DNA from 3 places in the Paractinoplanes abujensis genome. Region 2 is predicted to be linked to each of the others. Evidence: riboswitches for the same ligand, from Rfam matches in the RefSeq annotation. Region 2 holds a riboswitch; each other region holds the start of a gene.
What was found. A riboswitch is a leader RNA that binds a small molecule or an ion and turns the genes downstream of it on or off. The one in region 2 is predicted to bind cyclic di-AMP.

Region 1: it holds a riboswitch for cyclic di-AMP, as region 2 does, so the genes downstream of both, BKA14_RS22235 (C40 family peptidase) here and BKA14_RS29195 (coiled-coil domain-containing protein) in region 2, are expected to answer to the same signal.
Region 3: it holds a riboswitch for cyclic di-AMP, as region 2 does, so the genes downstream of both, BKA14_RS01055 (LysM peptidoglycan-binding domain-containing protein) here and BKA14_RS29195 (coiled-coil domain-containing protein) in region 2, are expected to answer to the same signal.

What each region holds. Positions count from the first base shown of each region.
Region 1 is NZ_JACHMF010000001.1:4,929,578-4,937,097, forward strand. Features, by position in the region: gene BKA14_RS22215 (peptidoglycan D,D-transpeptidase FtsI family protein) at 1-165, opposite strand, end outside; gene ftsL (cell division protein FtsL) at 172-1,170, opposite strand; gene rsmH (16S rRNA (cytosine(1402)-N(4))-methyltransferase RsmH) at 1,167-2,222, opposite strand; gene mraZ (division/cell wall cluster transcriptional repressor MraZ) at 2,511-2,942, opposite strand; gene BKA14_RS22235 (C40 family peptidase) at 3,997-4,815, opposite strand; cyclic di-AMP (ydaO/yuaA leader) riboswitch at 4,822-5,000, opposite strand; gene BKA14_RS22240 (MurT ligase domain-containing protein) at 5,460-6,680, shown strand; gene BKA14_RS22245 (type 1 glutamine amidotransferase) at 6,670-7,383, shown strand; gene BKA14_RS22250 (TVP38/TMEM64 family protein) at 7,418-7,520, shown strand, end outside.
Region 2 is NZ_JACHMF010000001.1:6,389,759-6,397,278, forward strand. Features, by position in the region: gene BKA14_RS29175 (hypothetical protein) at 1-82, opposite strand, end outside; gene BKA14_RS29180 (TetR/AcrR family transcriptional regulator) at 170-766, opposite strand; gene BKA14_RS29185 (ABC transporter permease) at 946-1,842, shown strand; gene BKA14_RS29190 (ABC transporter ATP-binding protein) at 1,835-2,608, shown strand; gene BKA14_RS29195 (coiled-coil domain-containing protein) at 2,635-3,687, opposite strand; cyclic di-AMP (ydaO/yuaA leader) riboswitch at 3,691-3,827, opposite strand; cyclic di-AMP (ydaO/yuaA leader) riboswitch at 4,039-4,171, shown strand; gene BKA14_RS29200 (coiled-coil domain-containing protein) at 4,175-5,206, shown strand; gene BKA14_RS29205 (glycoside hydrolase family 65 protein) at 5,268-7,520, opposite strand, start outside.
Region 3 is NZ_JACHMF010000001.1:306,152-313,671, forward strand. Features, by position in the region: gene BKA14_RS01045 (universal stress protein) at 1-184, shown strand, start outside; gene BKA14_RS01050 (serpin family protein) at 181-1,341, opposite strand; cyclic di-AMP (ydaO/yuaA leader) riboswitch at 1,542-1,699, shown strand; gene BKA14_RS01055 (LysM peptidoglycan-binding domain-containing protein) at 1,702-2,253, shown strand; gene BKA14_RS01060 (M4 family metallopeptidase) at 2,497-4,707, shown strand; gene BKA14_RS01065 (glycoside hydrolase) at 4,778-5,896, shown strand; gene BKA14_RS01070 (WGR domain-containing protein) at 5,893-7,314, opposite strand.

The DNA.
Region 1 (7,520 bases), 1.5 Mb from region 2:
GGCCACGGTGCGTCCGCGCGGGGTGTAGGCCCGCGCGTCACCGATACCGCCGAACCCCCGGCTCGGCTTCGGCGCCTCGTCACCCTCGGCGGAGACGTCACGAGACGTGCCACGCCGGGGCTGAGCGCCCCGGCGCGGTGGAGTGTCGTCGGCTCGCGGCGGCATCGGTGGCTACCGCCCCGTGCCGTCGGCGGGCGAGATGTTCCCGCCGCCCTTGTCGGTCGCCGCGTCGGGCTGGGTGATCGACGGCTGGCCCTGCACCGGCTTCGGCACCTGGATGATCTTGCCGTCGGGCAGCCGCAGCTTGGCCACTTCCCGGATGTCGGCCCGCACCAGGCCGAGCCGGCGGGCCGCGGCGTCCAGATTGCCGATGCTCGACGCCTCGACCAGCTGGTTGTCCAGATCCTGCCGCTGATTCTCCAGCGCGGTGTTCTGCTTCTGCAGGTCGGCGATGCGGAACGAGTTCTCGTTGGTCTTCGTGTTGATCAGCAGGATGCCGAGCACCCCGACGATCACCACGCCGATCACGCCCGCCACGAACGGCGCTCGCGGTCCACCGTGGATCGGTGGCGGCGGAGCGACGCGCAGCCGCGGCGCGGCGGGCACCTCACCCGTCGTCCGCAGCGGCTCGGCGGCGGTCACCTCGAGCTGCAGCGCGGCCGCACCGTCGACCGGGGCCTCGACCCTGCGACCCCGTGCACCCTCTGCCGTGCGCGTCTTTGCACGTACGGCGTCGGTGTTGCGGGTCTTGGGCCGCACGCCCTCGGTGGTACGCGTCTTGGCCCGCGCGCCCTCGGTGGTGCGAGTCTTGGCCCGCGCGACCGGCTCGCGGGTCGTGCGGCCCGCCCGCTCGTCACGGCTCGTCCGCTCGTCACGGCCCGTACGGGTGTCGCGGCCCGGCCGGTCGTCACGCGTCGCGCGGCGCTCGTCCCGCTCGCGGCGCGCCTCGGCCGGCGTCCGCTTCTCTTCCTTGCTCCGTGTCCCTGACCGGCGCGTGTCGGACCGGCGAGCTCCGCCGTCCTCCGCTCCGGCGAACTGCCGCGCCCCCCGGCCGGCACTTCCCGGGGCGTCCGCATCGCGGCTCGACCCCGGCTGGCGCCGCCCGGTGGCCGGACGCTGCTCGTCCGCGGTCCGGCCCCCCGACCGCGGCGCGTAGGTGCGCTCGCTCATGCTTTCCCCTCCCCCTCTTCGCGTTCCCCCGGGCGTAACCGCCCTTGTCCCCCGTGCGTTGTAGTCAATCGGGGCCGTTCGCGGGCGGCCCCGGGTGTTGCCTGGTCGATGCGCTCGACCGCGCGCAGCTTCACCGAAGCCGCTCGCGGGTTGGCCGCGACCTCCTGCTCGCTGGGCGGCTCCGACCCCCTTGTCAGCAGCCGCAGCGTCGGACCCGTCCCGGGCAGCTCGACCGGCAGGTCGACCGGCCCGGTGCTGCGCGACCTCGCGGTGAGGGCACGCTTGACGATCCGGTCCTCCAAAGATTGGTAGCTCATCACCACAAGGCGCCCTTTCGGGGCCAAGGCGTCCAAAGCCTCCGGCACGGCGGCTTCGAGCGTGGCGAGTTCGCCATTTACCTCAATACGTAGCGCCTGAAACGTTCTTTTCGCGGGATTTCCACCCGTTCGTCGCGCGGCGGCCGGGATCGACTCCTTGACCAGCTCGGACAGTCGCGCCGTGGACGTGATCCGGCCCCTCTGCCGCTCGCGCACGATCGACGACACGACCCGCTGCGCGAACTTCTCCTCGCCGTACTGCCGCAGAATCCGGACCAGCTCGCCCGGCTCGTACTCGTTGACGACCTGCTCGGCGGTGATGCCCGAGGTCTGGTCCATCCGCATGTCGAGCGGGGCGTCCTGCGCGTACGCAAAACCGCGGTCCGCCTCGTCCAGCTGCAACGACGAGACACCCAGGTCGAACAGTCCGCTGTGGAACCCGGCCAGGTCCAGCTCGCCGAGCACGCGGGGCAGCTCGTCGTAGACGGCGTGCACCAGCTTGACCCGCTCACCGAACCGCGCGAGCCGGTGCCGCGAGTGCGCCAGCGCCTCGGTGTCGCGGTCAAGTCCGACCAGGACCACGTCCGGATAGCGCTCCAGAACCGCCTCGGCGTGACCGCCCAGGCCCAGCGTGAAGTCGACGTGCACGGCGCCCGGCAGCCGGAGAGCGGGGTCGAGCAGCTCGAGGCAGCGCTCGAGCAGCACCGGCACGTGCGTGCCGCGAAGCTCCCCCATAACGACCCCCATCGCCCCACCCCGACTGTCCCGCGCGCCCTGCCCGGCACCGACCTGCCGGTTGTTTGTGCCGACGCCCGCGTACGTCACCCGTTCCGCGGCATTTCCCGGACGCCCGCCCGTACCGCCAGATCCCCATCCGCTCGTGCCCGTTGCCAATCGGGCTCGCCCTTGGCCGGACACGCGCCTGGCGCCGGGGAAGAGGCGCCAGGAGCGGGAGCGGCTGGAGATCTCGCAGTACGGAAGCGGCAGCGTCCGGGCCTTCGCGGGCCCAGTCGAGTGCCGTGCCTACAGTCCGCCGGGCAGCACCCCCTCCTCGATGTCGGCGAACTCGTCTTCGCTCGCCGCGAGGTAGTCCTCCCAGGACTGCTTGTCCCAGATCTCCACACGCGTGCTCGCGCCGATGACGACGAGCTCGCGATCGAGGGCCGCGTACTCCCGCAGATGGCCGGGGATGGTGACCCGCCCCTGCTTGTCCGGGACCTCGTCGTGCGCGCTGGCGAAGAAGACCCGGCTGTAAGCCCGGGCCGCCTTGTTGGTGACCGGCGCCTCACGCAGCTGACCGGCGATGCGCTGGAACTCCGGCATCGGGAACACATACAAGCAGCGCTCTTGCCCCTTGGTGATCACGACACCTCCCGCCAGCTCATCACGGAACTTCGCCGGAAGGATCAGCCGCCCCTTGTCGTCGAGGCGCGGAGTATGCGTGCCGAGAAACATCGGCCCCTACCCCCTGCCCCGGGCGGTTCGCGGTCCGCCTGTCAACTCGGGCCGGCAGGCCCCTCAGGTCTGGTTCGACTTTTCGGCCCTGCCACTGCGCTCCACTCTACTCCACTTCCCTCCACCCGCAAGCCGAATGAGCGGGGTCGCGAACCCCATTCGCAGACGAAACCGCAGCTCAACGAGGTGGGTGCGAAGTGGAGGGGCCAAGCATGATCAACCACGTCCGGTTTCCGACATCCTCCCGGGGCCCCTGTCAAGAACCATCCCAAACACGCCCAAACATCCCAGACGGCCACGATGTCAACCCCCACGGGGGAGGAAAGTGGAGGACGAAGGGGCGATGCCCTGCTGGTCGCCGACCCCTGACTCGCCCACCCCTGACTCGCCCCACCCCTGACCCGCCCTCCCAGGGGGCCCACCGCCACCGCAGATTGTGGTCAAAATCGTGGATCTTGGGGCGCGGCCCTGTGGACAACCCCGGACTGTGGACAACGCCCTGATCAAGGGGCTTCGGGTGTAAGGCGAGGGCCCTATATATAGGTGGCGGCCCGGCGGCACAGCAGAGCCGGCGGGCGGCACGGCGGCACGGCCGGCGGACGGCACGGCTGGCGGCGGAGCTTGGGCAGCACGGAACGGGAGGGCGCGGCCGGGGTGGCCAAGGCCGCCAGGAAGCGGAAGCGGCGCAGGACAGGGAGGCGTCGGCCGGACCGGGCGCACGCAGAGCGGACCAGACCGGCCGCGGACAGAGCAGGCTGGGCGTTGGCAGAACGGGCCCGGCCGGGCGCGGTTAGAGCGGGACCGGACGTGAAGAAACGCCGGGCCGCGTGGGGCGGCCCGGCGTTCCGGGGATGGGGTGGCGCTGGGGTGCGGTCCGGCCGCAGCAGGTGGGCAGCGGGGATGAGCGACCGGGATGGGGGAAACGTGGCGGGTCACCCGGCGCGAGGAACGGCAGCTCGGGACTGCCGGGCCGGACGCGTACGGGAGAAAGCCGACGTGGCGTGACAGCGGGACGCGCCCGAACCGGACACGTCCCGCTGAGTCAGGCTCGGCGTCAGACCAGACGGCGAACCACGTAGTTCGAGCCGATCATCTTGCGCTTCGACACCCGCGCGCCGGTGTGCGGGGAGTCGTACATGTAGCCGCTGCCGGCGTAGATGCCGGCGTGGTAACCGTACGAGCCGTTACGGAAGATGATCAGGTCGCCGATCTGCTTGCTGCCCTTGGCGACCGACTTGCCGTACTTCTGCTGCGAGTTGGCCTTGTGGGGCAGGCTCTTGCCGACTGCCTTCTTGTAGACCCACATGGTGTAGCCCGAGCAGTCGAAGCGGGAGGGGCCGGACGCGCCGTACTTGTACAGCGAGCCGACGTGCTTCTTCGCCTCGTTGATGATCTTGGTGCGAGCGGGGGCCGACTTCGGCTTGACGGTCACCGAGAACTTGCCGCCGGCCGCCGCCTTGTAGGTCGGCGTGCCCACGTAGTAGGCGCGAACCGCGCCGCTCACGTGCGGCTCGCCGGTCAGCGTGACGCTGCCGCTCTTGCCCAGCGTCTTGGCCGACAGGTTGACCCACTTGCTCTTGCGGAGCGCCTGCAGTCGCACGGTCCCCGAAGTGATCACCTTGCCGTTGGCCGGGTTGATGTACTTCGCGGTGACCTTGATCTTGCCGCCGTAGGTGACGGACCGCGTGGAGATGGAGCTGCGGACCGACGGCTTGACCTTCGCCTTGGCGGCAGCCGCCGCGGTGACGATCGGGGCCGCGCTGGCGGGCGACGGGGCGATCAGCTGGCCTGCGCAGAGGCAGAGACCCAGAGACAGTGCGATGGCGCCGGCACCGAGCGAACGGCGGCCACGGCTCGAACTGTGTTCGTGCACGGTAGAGATATCCCTCCGGCACGCCTGCGAGGTTAGCTGTCGGGTTCGGGCGGGAAGGTGTGCCCGGTCGCCGGAGCGACTTCACCCCAAGGTTCTCCGTGATCGCCACCGGAGCGGGTGGCGGCGGAGTGAACCGGAAATGGTTCCCCCGTCCCTGCCCCCGTATGCCTTTGTGGTTGTTCATGGTGCGGGTGGTCGAGACGACCGGCCCGGGGCAGGGCTCGGCGTAAGCCAGGTCGTCGCGAGTCAGGCAGCGGGTGCTGCCGGCCAGACCTTGCTACACCGATTCCGGGCGCTCTGGGGGAACCGGTTCAGTAACAGAGAGTGTTTGGCACAGTGGACAGTGTCCGATTTGTTACTAGGCGGCAAGAATTGCCATGACGACTCGTGATTGGTGAATTACCGAGGGTCGAAGGTTACGCGTGAATCAGAACACATTTTTGCTCGGAACCATTCGGGTGACGCACACCGCAATTTCACTCTTCCGCCGTTCAAACCTTTCTCACCGGCGAAAATGGTCACTGGTAAATGGCTGGGCCGGAGGGTGGGGAGGAGACGGCCGGCCGGGTGTCCGGAACCGGATGCTCGGCAACTCGACGTGACAGCCGGGTCCGGTACGCTCGTCTCCCGTGACGGACGGGAAAATGCCCCTGCGGGCCAAGGTCGCGACGTCGGTGTCGAAGACGGCGGCCGCACTCTCCAGGGCCGCCGGGCGCGGCGACGGCTCGGTCATCGGCGGCTGGATCGGTCTGAAGATCGACCCTGATCTGCTGCGCAACCTGGCCGCCGGGCGCGCGATCGCGCTGGTGTCCGGCACCAACGGCAAGACCACCACGACCCGGCTGGCGGCGGCCGGCCTGGGCGTGCTCGGCCCGGTGGCCACCAACTCGTTCGGCGCCAACATGCCCACGGGGCACACCTCGGCCCTGGCCAAGGCGGGCTCGACCCCGTTCGCGGTGCTCGAGGTCGACGAGCACTACCTGGCCCGGGTGATCGACGAGACCAACCCGCGCGTGGTGGCGCTGCTCAACCTCTCGCGCGACCAGCTCGACCGGGCCAAAGAGGTCGCGATGATGGCCCAGATGTGGCGCACCGCGCTGGCCGGGCACCCCGACATCTCGGTGGTGGCCAACGCCGACGACCCGATGGTCGTGTGGGCGGCCCGGGGCTCGTCGCACATCACCTGGTTCAGCGCCGGCCAGCGCTGGACCGACGACTCGGTGGTGTGCCCCGAGAGCGGCGACCCGATCGAGCGGGCCAACGGCGACTGGTGGTGCACGGGCTGCCCGCTGCGCCGCCCGCAGGCCCAGTGGCGCGTCGAGGACGACGGCGTCATCGACCCCCGCGGCGACTGGCACCTGGTCAAGCTGCAGCTGCCGGGCACGGTCAACCTGGGCAACGCGGCCACCGCGCTGGCCGTGGCGGCCGAGTTCGGCGTGCGGCCCATCGAGGCGCTCCCCCGGCTGGCCACGGTGGCCTCCATCGCCGGGCGGTACGCGCAGGTCGACCGGGACGGCCGCAACATCCGCCTGCTGCTGGCCAAGAACCCGGCCAGCTGGCTCGAGGCGTTCGACATGGCCGAGCAGGCGCCGACGCTGCTCTCCATCAACGCCCGCGACCCCGACGGTTTCGACACCTCGTGGCTCTACGACGTCGATTTCTCGCCCCTGCACGACCGGCCGGTGCTGATCACCGGCGAGCGGGCGTTCGACCTCGCCGTACGCCTCGAGGTGAACGGAATCGGTTTCCGGCACGTGTTGAGTTTCGAGGAGGCGCTCCGGTCGGTGCCGCCGGGCCGCCTCGAGGTGATCGCCAACTACACGGCGTTCCAGGACATCCGAGCGGAGTTGGACCGTGTCAACTGAGAGCGTCCTGCGCATCGTCTGGATCTATCCGGACCTGCTCTCCACGTACGGGGACCGGGGCAACCTGCTGATCCTGGGCCGGCGGGCGGCCATGCGCGGCATCCCCGTCGAGACGTATTCCGTACGCTCCGACCAGCCCATGCCCTCGACAGCCGACATCTATCTGATCGGCGGCGGCGAGGACGGCCCGCAGGCCCTGGCGGCCCAGCGGCTGATCACCGACGGCGGCCTGCACCGGGCGGTCAACCAGGGCGCGGCCGTGCTGGCCATCTGCGCGGGTTACCAGTTGTTCGGTCACTCGTTCTTCGCCAAGGGGGCCAAGTGCCCCGGCCTGGGGCTGCTCGACCTGCATTCCGACCGCGGCGAGACCCGTGCGGTGGGTGAGATCCGGGGGGACATCGACCCGCGGCTGGGCCTGCCCCCGCTGACCGGTTTCGAGAACCACGGCGGGCGTACGCACCTCGGGCCCGGGGTGGCGCCGCTCGCCCGGGTGACGGCCGGGGTTGGCAATGACGGGCAAACCGAGGGAGCCTGGCACGGGAAGATCCTGGGCACCTACTCGCACGGCCCGGCTTTGGCTCGCAACCCAGCTATAGCCGATCTGCTACTGCGTTGGGCGATCGGCGCGGATAGTCTTTCCCCGGTCGACGACACCTGGCCCGACAAACTGCGAGCGGAACGCCTCGCCGCAGCCGGCTCCTGAAACAGACCCGACGAGCAAGGGACGGTACGCCTGCATGACTGACATCCTGATCGCCCCGCGGGGCGTGAATCTCGCGGCGGATACTCAGGTTTCTCAGCCCCAGCAGACCACCGGCGAAAAGTCCGAGATGGGCTGGA
Region 2 (7,520 bases):
TGTCGCCCGGCACGAGGCCCACGGCGAGCGCCAGAAGCGCACCGGCGTCCAGATCGGTGGTGTCGACGTGCTCGTAGCGCATGGCAGCTCCCGCGGAAATGGTGGAGCCCCTACTTTCGGCAGGTTCACCGCCGACCCGACCGGGCCGTCCGGTGCGACCGGGTTGTTTTCAGCTGTGGCGCAGCGCGGCCGTGACCGCGGTCATCAGCTTCTCGAGGTATTCCGGGTCGGGCTTGGAACGCGAGACGGCCAGCCGCCAGTAGAGCGGGCCGAGGATCAGGTCGACCGCGACGTCCGGGTCGGTGTCAGCGGGCAGTTCGCCGCGGGCCACAGCCTGGCCGACCAGCTTTTCCCCGACGGCCTGCTGGTGGGTGCGCAGGGCCGTCTGGAGGGTCTCGGCGATCTGCGGGTTGCGGGCGGCCTCGGCCATCAGGTCAGGAATGATCTGGGAGGCGATCCGGTGTTGCAGGGCCCGGCTCACGATCATCATGATCAGCTGGAGGTCGCCGGCGAAGCTGCCGGTGTCGGGCAGCGGCACGCTGCGGCCGGCCACGTCGGAGACGATTTCGAGCACCATCTCGAGCTTGTTGCTCCAGCGGCGGTAGATCGCGGTTTTGCCGACGCCGGCGCGGCGCGCCACGGCCTCGATGGAGAGCCGGCCGTAACCTACCTCGGCCAGCTCGTACATCACCGCGTCGCGGATCGCTACGGTGATGTCGGTCCGGAGCACCGCCGCCCCGGCGGGTGCACGCTTTGCTGTCGCCACGTAATCACTATACGCCAGGACGTTACGGTTGCGTTCCGCCCTTCGGTCGGATAACCTTCCCGGCACGTCGATACGAAGCCGTTCCATCGGCCGAGGCTTGACATGCTGATTGAGTGTTCTCGCCTAAAGAACCAGGGCCCGGTTCCCCGCACGGGCCGACGAGATCGGAGCACCACCCCATGGCTCAGACGGCGGTTGCCGACTCCGATACCGGGCCATCGCTCACCGAGCTGGCCCGCCGGAGCGGCCTGACCAAGGCAGGGCGCCTGCCCAGCCTGCCGGAATACACCAGGCACCTCTGGTCCTACCGGCACTTCATAGCCGCCTTCGCCAACGCGAAAGTGGGCGCGTCGCTGGGCAGCACCAAGCTGGGCGTTGTCTGGCAGCTCCTGACCCCGCTGATCAACGCCGGCGTCTACTACGTGATCTTCGGTGTTCTGATCAACACCAAGCAGGGCGTGGACAACTTCATCGCGTACCTCTGCGCCGGTGTTTTCATCTTCGGATTCACCCAGACGGTGGTGCAGGCGGGCTCGCAGTCGATCACGGCCAACATGGCACTCATCCGGGCGCTGCACTTCCCCCGGGCCAGCCTGCCGATCGCGGTCACCCTGGTCGAGGTGCGCAACATGGTGGCCTCGGTGGTCGTGCTCGTCGCGATCGTACTGGCCACCGGCGAGCCGATCACTGTCGAGTGGTTGTTGCTGCTTCCGGCCCTGCTGCTGCAGACACTGTTCAACGCCGGGCTGGCCCTGTTCACGTCGCGCCTGATCGCCAAGGTCACCGACATCCGGCAGCTCATCCCCTACATCCTGCGGATCTGGATGTACGGGTCGGCAGTGCTCTACCCGGTGACGTTCTTCGCCGAGCGGCTGCACGGCTGGCAGCTCGCGCTGGTCGAGGCCAACCCGCTGCTGATCTTCATCGAGCTGGTCCGGCACGCACTGATGGAGAACGTCGAGCTGGCGCAGCCGGCGCCGCTGCTGTGGATCCAGGCGGTGATCTGGACGGCGCTGGTGAGCTTCGGGGGTTACGTCTACTTCTGGCGCGGAGAGAAGGGCTACGGCCGTGGCTGACACTCGGGAACCCACCGTCATCGCGGACAACGCGCACATCGTCTACCGCATCTACGGCTCGGTCGCGCCGGGCGCGAACACGCCGCTGGCCAGCCTCAAGCGCATCGTCACGGGCAAGAAGAGCGCCGCCGTACGGGAGGTGCACGCGGTCAAGGGCGTCAGCTTCGTGGCCTACAAGGGCGAGGCGATCGGCCTGATCGGCACCAACGGTTCGGGCAAGTCGACGCTGCTGCGGGCGATCGCCGGGCTGCTCCCGGTCGAGCGCGGAGGCGGCATCTACGCGGCTGGTCAGCCGTCGCTGCTGGGTGTGAACGCGGTGCTGATGAACGAGCTCTCCGGCGAGCGCAACGTCGAGCTGGGTTGCCTGGCCATGGGCATGTCACCGGCCGAGGTGAAGAAGGAAGCGGCCGGCATCATCGAGTTCTCCGGCATCAACGACCGGGGCGATTTCAGCTCACTGCCGATGAAGACGTATTCGTCGGGCATGGCGGCCCGGCTGCGCTTCTCGATCGCCGCGGCCAAGAAGCACGACGTGCTGCTGATCGACGAGGCGCTGGCCACCGGTGACGCCAAGTTCCGCAAGCGCAGCGAGCAACGGGTGCGTGACCTGCGCAAGGAAGCCGGCACGGTCTTCCTGGTGAGCCACAGTGAGCAGTCGATCCGCGACACGTGCGAGCGCACCATCTGGCTGGAGTCCGGCGTGATCCGGGCCGATGGCCCGACCGAGGACGTGATGAAGGAGTACGAGACCTACGTCAACAAGTAGGTGGGTAGGTCTCGCACTCCGGGGACTTACCTGACCGACAAGTGCACGTGGTTCGTGTGGTCGCTCGAGGGGTCGCCGTTGCCCCTCGAGTACGCCTTCCAGCCGCTGGACGGCAACCAGATGCGTTTGAACCAGATGACGTAGAGCACGCCCAGCCGGTCCGAGTTGTTGATGAAGTAGTTGGCCAGGTTGGTCCCGTACGTCTTGTCACCACCCGACGCGACGCCGCCGAAACCCTTCTTCTCGGCCGCGAAGTCGCACGCCTGCCCCTTGGGGTGCTCGCCGCTGTTCTGCTCGCGGAAGCACGCCACGTAGCGCGTGAAGCCGTCCGCCTGGGCCTGCTTGAGCGCGTGCAGGGTCCGCGGCGTCAGGCAGCCGCTGGTGGTGGGATCGTTCTCGGAGCAGCTCTCGTCGGGCAGCGAGCCGTCCTTGTTACGCGGGGCGGGGGTGGCCTTGTCGCTGGACCCGCCGTCGGTCGACTCCGGGGCGTCCTCGCCGGTCCGGTCCGAGCCGCCGGTGTTGGCCGCCTTGAGCGCGTTCTCGGCCTGCACCTTGCGCTTGGCCATCGTGTTGACGTGCCCCTGCTGCTTGCGCACCTCGGCGTCGATGGCCAGCTTGGCCTTCCGCTGGCCGTCACGGGTGGCCTTGAGGTCGGCCACCACCTGGTTCTCGCGCACCGCAACCGTTTCGAGCGTCTCGGCGCGGTCGAGGAAGCCGCCGCCCGACTCGGCGCCGAGCAGCGCCGTCATCGGGCCGAGCCGGCCGGTCCGGTACGACTTCTGGATGATCTCGTCGATGGCTGCCTGCCGGGGGGCCAGGTCGGCGTCGAGCTCCTTGAGCTTGGCGGCGAGCTGGGCCTGCCGGGTCTTGGAGCGGGCCAGGGCCTCCTTGGCCTCGACGAAGCCCTTGGAGGCAGCCTCGAGTTGCTGGATCAGGGACTTGGGGGCGCCCTCGCCGTCGTCGCCGTTGTCACCCGGCGCCGCGGCGGCCGGTCCGGCCACCGCCAGGGTCAGCCCGGAGAGCGCGACGAGCAGGGCCAGCAGGGCCGCCGTTCGTCGCCGGACAGTCTTGTGCCGCACACCTGTTCCTTCCGTCGGCCGCCGACCGAGTTAGCTGACGGGTTCGGGACGGAAGTAATCCCTACCGCTGGTTAGCGGATTCACCCCGGAAAGATTGGTTCCCCGGTTCGCCCGGCAGGGCGATTAGGCGGCGGTCTCCTTGGGGGTGGAGACCGCCCCGACCATACCGACTTCATCACGAGATCGACAGTTATCACACGCGCTGCATTTCACCGGCGACGCCCCGTCACGGCAATTACAGAATGTGTTCGAGTGACTACTAAATTGCTCATTCTCTGGTCCTGAAGGAGCGCGAACTCTCGGGTAAACTAGCCGCCGGTTCTGCCGCCGTGGCGCCGCCCCCGAGGTGCCGGCAGACCACCGCCCAATCGCCGCGAGGCGAGCCGGGGAACCAGGTCAGTGGGGTGCATCCGCGCAAGCGGTAGGGATCGCTTCCGTCCCGAACCCGTCAGCTAACCCGGTCGGCGGTTTACCGGAAGGAACTGCATTGACCGTACGACCCCGCCGGTGGCTGATGCTTGCCCTGGCGCCGATCGTGGCCCTGTCTTTCCTGGCCGTGCCCTCCTCGCCGGCGCTGGCCGAGCCCGGCGACGACACCGCTCCGAGCGAGGGCAGCGCGGGTGACACGGTGGGCAAGAACGCCACCCTCGACGATGTGATCGAGTCCTCGAACCGGCGTTTCGTCGCGGCCCAGGCCGCCGTGACGAAATCCACAGCCGAGCAGAGGCGGCTCGCCAAGGAGATCAGACTGGCTGAAGGCAAGCGTCTCGCGCTGCTCCCCGAGGTCAACGCGATCGCCGGCCAGCAGTATCGAACTGGCCACCTGGGGGCGGCCAGCTTCCTGCTGGGCAGCCAGAACTCCGACGACTTCCTGGCCAAGGCGGTCTCGCTCGAAGAGATCAACGCGATGCAGGACCGCAAGCTGGCCGAGCTGAACAAGGTCATCAACGAGGTCAACACCAAGAAAGCCGCGCTCGACGCCGAGGTCAAGAAGCGTAAGACCAACCTCGTGGCCATGAGCAAGCAGAAGAAGGCGGCCAACGACGCGCTCGCGCTGGTCGGCGGCGAGAGCCTCACCCACGGCATCGTGCTGGCCAAATCGCCGGCCGCTGCTCCCGCGCCGCGCAATTCCGACGGCGGTTTCTCGCCCGAGGGTTGCAACGTCCAGGACGAGACCACGAGTGGCTGCGTGACGGCCCGCACAATGCACATGTACAAAGAGGTGAAGAAGGCCGGCTTCAATCGGTTCGTCGGCTGTCACCGCAACGGCGGGCCGTTCGAGCACCCGAAGGGCCGGGCCTGCGACTGGTCGTTGCAGAAGCGCGGCTTCGCACCCGCCCACAATGCCGATACCCGCACGTACGGCAACAACCTGATGGCTTTCCTGGTGCGTAATGCCGACAAGCTCGGCATCTATTACGTGATTTGGTACAAGCAGATCTGGTTCCCGGCCAGCGGCTGGAAGTCGTACAGCGGTCCGAGCGACCACACCGACCACGTGCACGTGTCGATGCTCTGACGACAGACCTGCGCAGAAGGGCCCCGGGGTGAACCCCGGGGCCCTTCTTCCATGCCAGGCGTCAGCTGGTCATGCGCCGCACCGGGGCGCGTCCGACCGGCTGGCTCGGGGCCGGGCCGACCGGGTGCGCCGGCGGGATCGGCACGGTCACCGGCTTGACCTGGGTGACCTCCACGTCCTTGCCGTGGTGGTTGACGACCAGGCGGGCCGAGCCGCCGCCGTTGCGCAGCGAATACGTCACCTCGTCGGCGGTCACGTTCACCCGCAGCCGCAGCCCGCGCCAGAGCAGCGAGAACTCCAGGTTGTTGATGCGGCTGGGCAGACGCGGGGCGAACGACAGCTGCCCGTTGAAGTCGCGCATGCCGCCCAGACCGGCCACCAGCGAGATCCACGTGCCGGCCAGCGAGGCGATGTGCAGACCGTCCCGCGAGTTCTGGTGGAGGTCGTGCAGGTCCATCAGGGCGGCCTCGCCCAGGTAGTCGTGCGCCAGTTCCAGGTGACCCACCTCGGCCGCCAGCACGGCCTGGACGCAGGCCGACAACGACGAGTCCCGGACCGTACGCGCGTCGTAGTAGGCGAAGTTGCGCGCCTTCTCCTCCGGCGTGAACGCGTCACCGCGGATGTACATCGCCATGACCAGGTCGGCCTGCTTGACCACCTGCTTGCGGTACAGGTCGAAATACGGGTAGTTGAGCAGCAGCGGGTACGCCTCGGGCGGGGTGTTCTCGAAGTCCCACTCCTGCAGCCGGGTGAAGCCCTCGGACTGCTGGTGCACGCCGAGCTCCCGGTCGTACGGGATGTGCACCGCGGCCGCCGCGTCCCGCCAGCTCGCCGTCTCCTCGTCGTCCACGCCCAGCTTGCGGGCCAGGTCGGGGTGGCGCTTGGCAGCGTCGGCGGCCGCCAGGAAGTTCTGCTGGGCCAGCAGGTTGGTGTAGATGTTGTCGTTGACCACGGCGGTGTACTCGTCGGGGCCGGTGACGCCGTCGATGTGGAAGCGGCCGTGCCGGTCGTGGTGGCCCAGCGAGCGCCACAGTCGCGCCGTCTCGACCAGCAGCTCGAGGCCGACCTCACGCTCGAAGTCGTAGTCGCCGGTGGCCTGCACGTAGCGGCGGACGGCGTCGGCGATGTCGGCACCGATGTGGAAGCCCGCAGTGCCGGCCGGCCAGTACGCCGAGCACTCCTGCCCGCGGATCGTGCGCCACGGGAAGGCCGCCCCCTGCAGGCCGAGCGTCTGGGCCCGCTCCCGGGCCAGATCGAGCGTGGAGTGCCGCCAGCGCAGCACGTCGGCCGCCGCGGAGGGCTGCGTGTAGGTCAGCGCCGGGAGCACGAAGGTCTCGGCGTCCCAGAACGTGTGGCCGTCGTAGCCGGGGCCGCTGAGGCCCTTGGAGCCGATCGGCCGCTGCTCGGCACGCGCACCCGCCTGGAGCGTGTGGAAGAGGCCGAAGCGGACGGCCTGCTGCACCTCGGGGTCGCCCTCGACCTTGACGTCGGAGTGGTCCCAGAAGGCGTCCAGATATTCGCGCTGGGCCTCGATCAGGCCCTCCCAGCCGTCCAGCCGGGCGCTGGCCAGTGCCGCGCCGACCTGGTCGCGCACGGCGGGCAGCGAGCGGTGGCTGGACCAGCCGTACGCCGCCAGCTTGACCACGCGTAGCTTCTGCCCCGGCTCGAGCTTGCAGGCCACCGTGGTGCGCAACCAGTCGGGGTGGCCCTCGGTGGTGACGGCGTGCTTGCCGGGCGCGTCGATCAGGTGCTCCATGGCTGCGGCCATGCGCAGGTCGCTGGCCTTGGTGCGGTGCACCAGCAGGCCACCGGTGCGCTGCTCGAGCACCTCCTCGGACTGCAGCGGGTGGTCGAGCACGGCGGCGACGCGCGGGTCCTTGCTCATCGGCGGGAGCTGCTCGTTGGCGACCAGCTCGGACTGCAGGATCAGCCGGGACGGGCCGTCGAGCGGCTCGACCTCGTACAGGAAAGCCACGACGGAGCGCTGGGTGAACGAGACCATGCGCACGGTGCGGACGCGAATGGCCTGGCCCGACGGGGAGACCCACTCGACAGTCCGCTCGAGCGTGCCGGCCCGCAGGTCGAGGACCCGCTCGTGGGACCGCAGCTCGCCGTAGCGCACGTCGAACGGCTCGTCGTCGACCAGCAGCCGCATGAGCTTGGCGTTGGTCACGTTGACCATGGTCTGGCCGGACTCGGGGAAGCCGTAGCCGGCCTCCGCGTACGGCAGCGGGCGGAGCTCGTAGAACGAGTTCAGGTAGGTGCCCGGCAGGCCGTGCGGCTCGCCCTCGTCCAAGTTTCCGCGTATCCCGAT
Region 3 (7,520 bases), 6.1 Mb from region 2:
GGTGCCCGTACGGGCTCAGGTCCGGCAGGGACGCCCGGCGAAGGTCCTGATCGACGAGTCGGAGGGCAAGAACCTGCTGGTGGTCGGGCATCGCGGGCACGGCGGCTTCGCGGGTCTCGTGCTCGGCTCGGTCAGTCAGCACGTCGCCGCGTACGCGAAATGCCCGGTCACCGTCGTGCGTTAACGCGGATCCCGTACGGCGCCCAGGAACAGGATCGTGCCGGTCCGCCGGTCGGAGATCGTGAACTGGAACGGGCGGTCGGCGCGGAACACGGCCGGGTTCACCTGGGCCGAGGTCGTCATGACCCCGCCCGTGACTCCGGCCGCCTCGGTACCCTTCTCGTCGACCCGGATGTACGTCTTGTGATACACCTGCTCGAGCCGTCGGCCGTCCGGTGACATCGGCCGGAAGTTCGCCCGTGCCGGGTCGAACGCGCTGGTCATGCCCATTTTCTGCAGCGGCTTGGTGAGCTGGCCGGCCCAGCGCAGCTCGAAGCGGGGCAGCGCGATGTCCTCGAAACCGCGCGGGGCCAGGCTGCCGCTCAGCGCCTGCCAGTCGGCGGCACCGGCCATCTTGCCGTCCTCAGCCAGGATGATCTCCATCCCGTAGCGCCCGTTTTCGCCGTACGGGAGACGAAGCATGCGGAAGCCGTCGCGCTCGGCATAGCCGTAGGAACCGCCCGAGTGGTGCATTGTGGGCACCGTGACCGGCCCGCCGGGAGTGGTGAACTTCTCGTCGCGCGTGATGAGGAAGATGAGGAACTCGTTCTGCCACGTCCCCAGGAAGTACACCGCATTGAGCAGTACGAGGGTGGCTTGCGCGCTGGGCAGGCCGAGGTCGCGCGCGATGCCCTTGATCCGGCCGCCGGTGTTCTCGTCGACCCAGTCGTCGATCTTCTCAGCCGTCTCCGCCGACCCCAGATCGGCGTCCTCCACGGTGCCGCCGAAGCTGTGCCGCACGAAGTCGGCGTAGTCGTCCTCGAGCGGGCCGTTGTTGTACAGCGCGTCGGACACCGACAACGTCACGTCCTCGGTGTCGGCCAGCTCCCGCAGCAGCGCCCCGACCCGCTCGTCCTGACCCTCGCGCAGACCCAGCACCCGCGCCATCTCGGCTGCGGTGTCCCCGTCGGCGCCGGCCGACACCATGGCCAGCAGCACGGACACCGACACCGGGGACGTGACCGTGTTCGCGTCCTTCTCGTCGAGCTGGGCGAACAGGTCGAAGCCGAACGTGTTGACGGCCCGGGCCACCGGGGCGGCGTCGGTCGCGACCAGCTTCACCTTGATGCGAGCGGCGTCACCGGGCACCTTGTCGCCACCACACGCGGCGGTCGCCAACACGCCACAGACCAGGACAAACGCTGCTAGGGCACGGATCACACCAGTGAGACTAGGAACGGGCCTCCAGGGTTCCCGGATCGATGAGTCGAAGTTCACGATTCGGCCCGCGGATTTGGCTGTACGGGTCGTCGCCTGGTTACCGTCGGCCGAGTCCCGCAGTCGCGGGCACCCCGGGCGGAACGCCGAATCCTGCCGCCGCCCGTGCGGAAACGAACCCAGGCATGGAGCGGGGGACCCACAAGTTCCTCGGCGCGCCGCTGTTCCCAGCCGGCGCGCCTCGGGGTGAAGCCGCCTGCGCGCGGCCGGGCAGCCCAGCCCGAACCCGACAGCTCACCTCGCAGGCGTGGAGGTAGCTCTTTCATGGCACAGATCGCTAAGAAGACCCGTGTCGCGTTCGGCCTGACGGTCGCGGGCGTCGCGGGCGCGGTGGGCCTGCTCGGCCCCGCGTCGCCGGCCCAGGCCGCGAGCGTGAACTGGGACGCCGTCGCCAAGTGCGAGTCCGGCGGCAACTGGAGCATCAACACCGGCAACGGCTACTACGGTGGGCTGCAGTTCAGCCGCAGCACCTGGAAGGCGTACGGGGGAACGAAATATGCCCCGACCGCCAACAAGGCCACCAAGGCGGAGCAGATCAAGATCGCTGAGAAGGTGCTGAAGGGGCAGGGCATCGGGGCCTGGCCCACGTGCGGCAAGAAGGGTGGCACCCCCGCCAAGCCGGTCGCGAAGAAGCCGGCCGCGCCCGCCAAGAAGCCCGCTTCCGGCAAGCACTACGTCGTGCGTTCCGGTGACACGCTGGCCTCCATCGCGGCCAAGCAGCACGTCAAGGGCGGCTGGAAGGCGCTCTACCAGCTCAACAAGACGGTGCTCAAGAGCCCCAGCCTGATCTATCCCGGTCAGCGGCTCGCCCTCTGAGTCGTCCGCGCGTCCGGCCCGGTTTGCCGATCGGGCCGGACGCGCGCGCCGCGTCCCACTGTGTGGACAGCCGGATCGGTGCCCGAATTCGCCCCGTGAGCTGCCCCGCGACAAGCTGGACATCGACCCAACTAAATGGAAACTTAAACTTTACAGGCGATTTCTCCCCGCGCCGTCCCGCGAACTGTGAGGATCTCTCGCATAGACAGACGTGGATGTCTGTACCTCGTGGGGAGGAAACACGTGAGAATTGCTGTCGCGCTGGCCGGCGCCATCGCCCTGGCCAGTGGGGGCCTGGTGGCCACCGCCACAACCGCGTCCGCCGCGCCGGTCACCCCCGGCTCGTCGCTCATCGACCAGGCCGGATCGGCGATCAAGAAGTCGGCCAAGGACCGCTACACGGTCTACAGCAACAAGAACGGCATCACCCGCTACACCCGCACCTACGACGGTTTGCGCGTCTACGGCGGTGACGTGATCATCCGTACGAAGGCCGGGAAGTTCGCCGGTGCGTCGGCCGGCCTGGCCAAACCGCTCAGCCTCGGCACCAAGCCGTCGGTCACCGCCGCCGGCGCCGCCGCCACGGCCAAGGGCCAGTTCCGGGGCACGATCACCCAGGCCGGGACGCCGGAGCTGTTCGTCGACGCGAGCAGCGGCATCGGCACGCTGTCGTGGGAGACCGTCATCACCGGCTGGCAGCCCGACGGTCAGACCCCGTCCCGTTTCCACGTCATCTCGGACGCCCTGACCGGCAAGGTCGTCGGCTCGTACGACGAGATCGAGAACATCGCGGGCACCGGGAACAGCATCTACTCGGGCCCGGTCGCGCTCGAATCGACGCCGGCCGGGGAGTCCTTCACGCTGATCGATCCCGTACGCGGTAACGGTTCCACTTGCGACATGAACAACCGCACGTCGGGCACCTGCACCACGTTCACCGACGCCGACAACACCTGGGGCACAGGCGCACCCGCCGACCGGCAGTCGGCCGCCGTGGACGCCCACTTCGGCGCCGCGGTCACGTTCGACTACTTCAAGGACGTGCACGGCCGCAACGGCATCTTCGGCGACGGGCGCGGTGTCCCCTCCCGCGTGCACTACGGCAACGCGTACGTGAACGCCTTCTGGGACGGCGCCCAGATGACCTACGGCGACGGCACGGGCAACGCCAAGCCGCTGGTCGCGCTGGACGTGGCCGGGCACGAGATGTCGCACGGCGTCACCGAGAACGTGGTGCCGGGCGGGCTCACCTACTCGGGCGAATCGGGCGGCCTGAACGAGGCCACAAGCGACATCTTCGGCAGCATGGTCGAGTTCCACGCCGGCAGCACCGAGGACGCGGGCGACTACGACATCGGCGAGAAGATCGACATCAACGGCAACGGCTCGCCGCTGCGCTACATGTACAACCCGGCCCTCGACGGGCGTTCCCACAGCTGCTGGTCGACCTCCACGCGCAGCGTCGACGTGCACTACTCCTCCGGCGTGGCCAACCACTTCTTCTTCAACCTGGCCGAAGGTTCGGGCGCGACCCCGTACGGGACCTCGCCGGTCTGCGGCGCCGCCGAGCCGGTCACCGGCATCGGCAAGGAGAAAGCCGCGAAGATCTGGTTCCGGGCGCTCGACGCGTACTTCGTCTCGAACACCGGCTACGTGAACACGACCACGCCGGCCAACACCGCCCGCGCCTACTCGCTGGCCGCCGCCACCGACCTGTACGGCCTGTGCAGCGCCGAGTACAAGGCCGTGCAGACCGCGTGGACCTCGGTCAACGTGGCCGGCAACGACGAGGAATGCTATGACGGCAACGCCTTCGCGCTGACCCTGTCCGCCGACAACGCCGCAGTCGGCCCCGGCGAGTCCACGACCGTCACGGCGACCACCGCAGTGGTCAACGGCGAGGCCGAGGAGATCACCTTCAGCGCCGGCGCCACCCCGGCCGGTGTGACCGTCTCGTTCGAGCCGGCCACCGTCACGGCGGGGGAGTCGACCACGATCACCGTGAGCGCCGCCCCGGACGCCACCCGGACCAGCGGCCCGGTCACCATCACCGCGACCGCGGCCTCGCTGACCCGCTCGAAGCCGCTGACCGTCAAGGTCGGCAGCGTCGCGGCCTGCACCGTCACCAACGCCACGGCCGTGCCGATCCCCGACCTGACCACGGTCACCAGCGAGGTCGAGCTGGGCCAGTGCGCGGCCACCCCGTCCACTGCCAGCTCGGTCGACGTGAAGATCCAGCACACGTACATCGGTGACCTGGTGGTCAGCCTGATCGCCCCCGACGGCACGGCCTACGTGCTGCACAACCGGGCCGGCGGTGGCACCGACAACATCGACCAGAGCTACCCGGTCGACCTGTCGTCGGAGACCGCCAACGGCAAGTGGACCCTGCGCGTGCAGGACGCGGCCCGCGCCGACACCGGCACCCTGACCAGCTGGACCCTCTCCGTCTAGCCTCCTCCTGATCGGGCCCGCTCCTCAACGACGAGGGGCGGGCTCTTCGCTGCCCACCCCGCCGGCGCCACTGCCGCCGACTACGGCGCCTGGCAGGGCTGGCGCAACCCCGACCCGGCGACGACCGCCTGGAACTGGAACGCCGACGCCAAGCAGCGCGCCGCCCCGGGTCAAGGCGGCCCAGCGCGGCGCGATCACCGAACTGTTCGCCAATTCCCCGATGTGGTGGATGTGCCTCAACCACAACCCGTCCGGGGCAGCCGACGGCGGCCTGAACCTGCAGTCGTGGAACCACACCCAGCACGCCGCGCACCTCGCGATCGTGGCGCGCCGGGCCCGCGACAACTGGGGCGTCACTTTCCGCAGCGTGGACCCGTTCAACGAGCCGTCCTCGACCTGGTGGCGCGCCGACGGCACCCAGGAGGGCTGCTTCATCGGCGCCACCACTCAGCGCAGCGTCCTGGCCCAGCTCCGGTCGGAGCTGGACCGCCAGGGCCTGACCGGCGTCACGATCGCCGCCTCCGACGAGACCAACTACGACGTCGCCCGCAGCACCTTCGCCGGCTTCGACTCGGCCACCCGTGCCCTGATCGGCCAGGTCAACGTGCACGGCTATCAAGGTTCGGGCGGCCGCCGCGACCTGCTCCTCACCGACGTCCGCGCGGCCGGCAAGGTGCTCTGGAACTCCGAGACCGGCGACGGCGACGGCACCGGGCTGATCCTCGCCGCCAACCTGTGCCTGGACTGGCGCTGGCTGCACCCCACGGCCTGGGTCTACTGGCAGGTGATGGACTCGAGCGCCGGCTGGGGCCTGATCCGCTACGACGGCGGCACGCTGACCGCCGGGCCGATCGAGACCAAGCTGTACGTCCTGGCCCAGTTCACCCGCCACATCCGGCCCGGCATGCGCGTCATCGACACCGGCGTGGGCTACGCGGCCGCCGCCTACGACCGGTCGGCCCGCCGGTTGGTCGTCGTCGCCGTCAACACCGGCGCCGCGCAGACCATCGCCCTCGACCTGTCCCGCTTCGGCCGGACCGCCGGCCCGGTTACCCGCTGGACCACCGTCCCCGCCGCCACCGACCGCTACACCTCCCGCACCGACCTGCAGATCACCGACAAGACCGTCCGCGCTTCCTTCCCCGCCGCGTCCGTCCCGACCATCCAGATCGACGATGTGACCCTTTAGAGCAAACGACGAATCTCCCCGTACGTCCGGTAGAAGCCTCCGCGGGCGGCCTCCCGCACACCCGTCACGACGTAACGGCTGCCGCGCTCGCGGATTCCCTTGGGGAACTGCACCTGCCAGTCGCGGTGATAGCCGCCGCTGACCACCCGGATCCGCAGGCGGCCACCCTCCTCGACGCACTCGACGACCACCCCGCCGTCGACGTCGTGGATCACCTCGACAGCGGTCGACGGCGCGACGGCGGGCATGCGCGGCGGCGCCTTGACGTCGATCGGCTCGGGAATCGTGCCCGTCACCGCCGACTGAACGGCCGCCTCGCTCGCGTCGATGCATGCCAACGCGCCGTTAGTGGTGACGATGTAGAGCCGCTCGTCGCGATATTGCATCGAGTAGGCCGAGCCGCAGCCCGTGCCGAGCTTCCACAGCCGGGTGCCGCTGACGTCGAAACAGTAGATCGACGAACTGCTGTCGCCGGCGAACACGTAACGCCCGTCCTTGGACGTGGCGCACGAGTAGACCGGGGCATCACAGCGATACGTCTGCCGGTGTGTGCCGTTCTTACCCAGCTCGACCACCTGCCGGGTCGCCGTGCCCGCGTAGAGCGTGTCGCGCTCCTGCCACCCGAACAGCACCGCGCCGGTCGGGGTGTTCCACAATTCCTTCCCCGTACGCCAGTCGTAGCTCGTGACGCCGTTGGAGTGGCCGTGATGCACGGCGTCGGCGTCGCAGCGGACCATCCACGCCGAACTGCCCCGGCCCGGGCGACGCCAGAGGAACTCGTCCTCGTGGTCGATCGTCGCGATGCCGCCGCCGGAGTCGGAGACGCCGAGCACGCCGTCGTGGATGTCGAGCCAGTAGATGTCGATCGACGGGTCGATCCGGTAGGCCAGCCGCGGCACCTTGCCCGACAGGTCGTAGACGTTGCCGTCGTCGCAGCCTGCGTAGATCCAGCCCGCGTCGGCGACGATGCACTTCACGCCGTCGGGCAGCCGGAACTGCTGCAGCACCTCGGCGCCGTGGCTGAGCGTTGTGATCAGGCCACTCTCGTTGCCGACCATGCACACGTCGTCGTCGACGAAGATGCCGAAGGCGGGGCTGCCCGAGTCGTAGCGCCACAGGATCGGGGCGCGCGTGGCCGTCGAGCGGGTGCTGACGATCTGACGCCGGGACACCGCGCGTTTCTGCCGGCCGCCCGGCACCGCCGGGGCGTACCCCTTGCGGACCTTTTCCCCGATCTTCTTGGACGCCTCGGCCCGCGCCTTGTCGTTGGTGGTGAACGACGACTGCTTGACCTGCCCCCGATCGCCGATGCGCCCGTACCGGATCGTCAGGTCCACGCCGTCGACGGTCACCTCATAGAACTTGTGCGCGCTTCCGGAGTCTTCGGAGAGCTCGAGGTACGTCGTCTCGGCCGGCATTCGGGGGCCACCTTTCGCAGCACTGATTTCGATGGCCCCGAAGCTAGCGTCCGGGTACGACAAAATTCAGCCGGGTCCACACAGGACGTCGTCACGGGTCGGGCCGAGCGGCAGCGCGATGAGCGTGGCTGCCAGCAGTGCCGCCACTGCGACAGGTCGGACGGCCCGGCCCCACCTTGACATCGCGTGGGAGCGTGCCCACACTG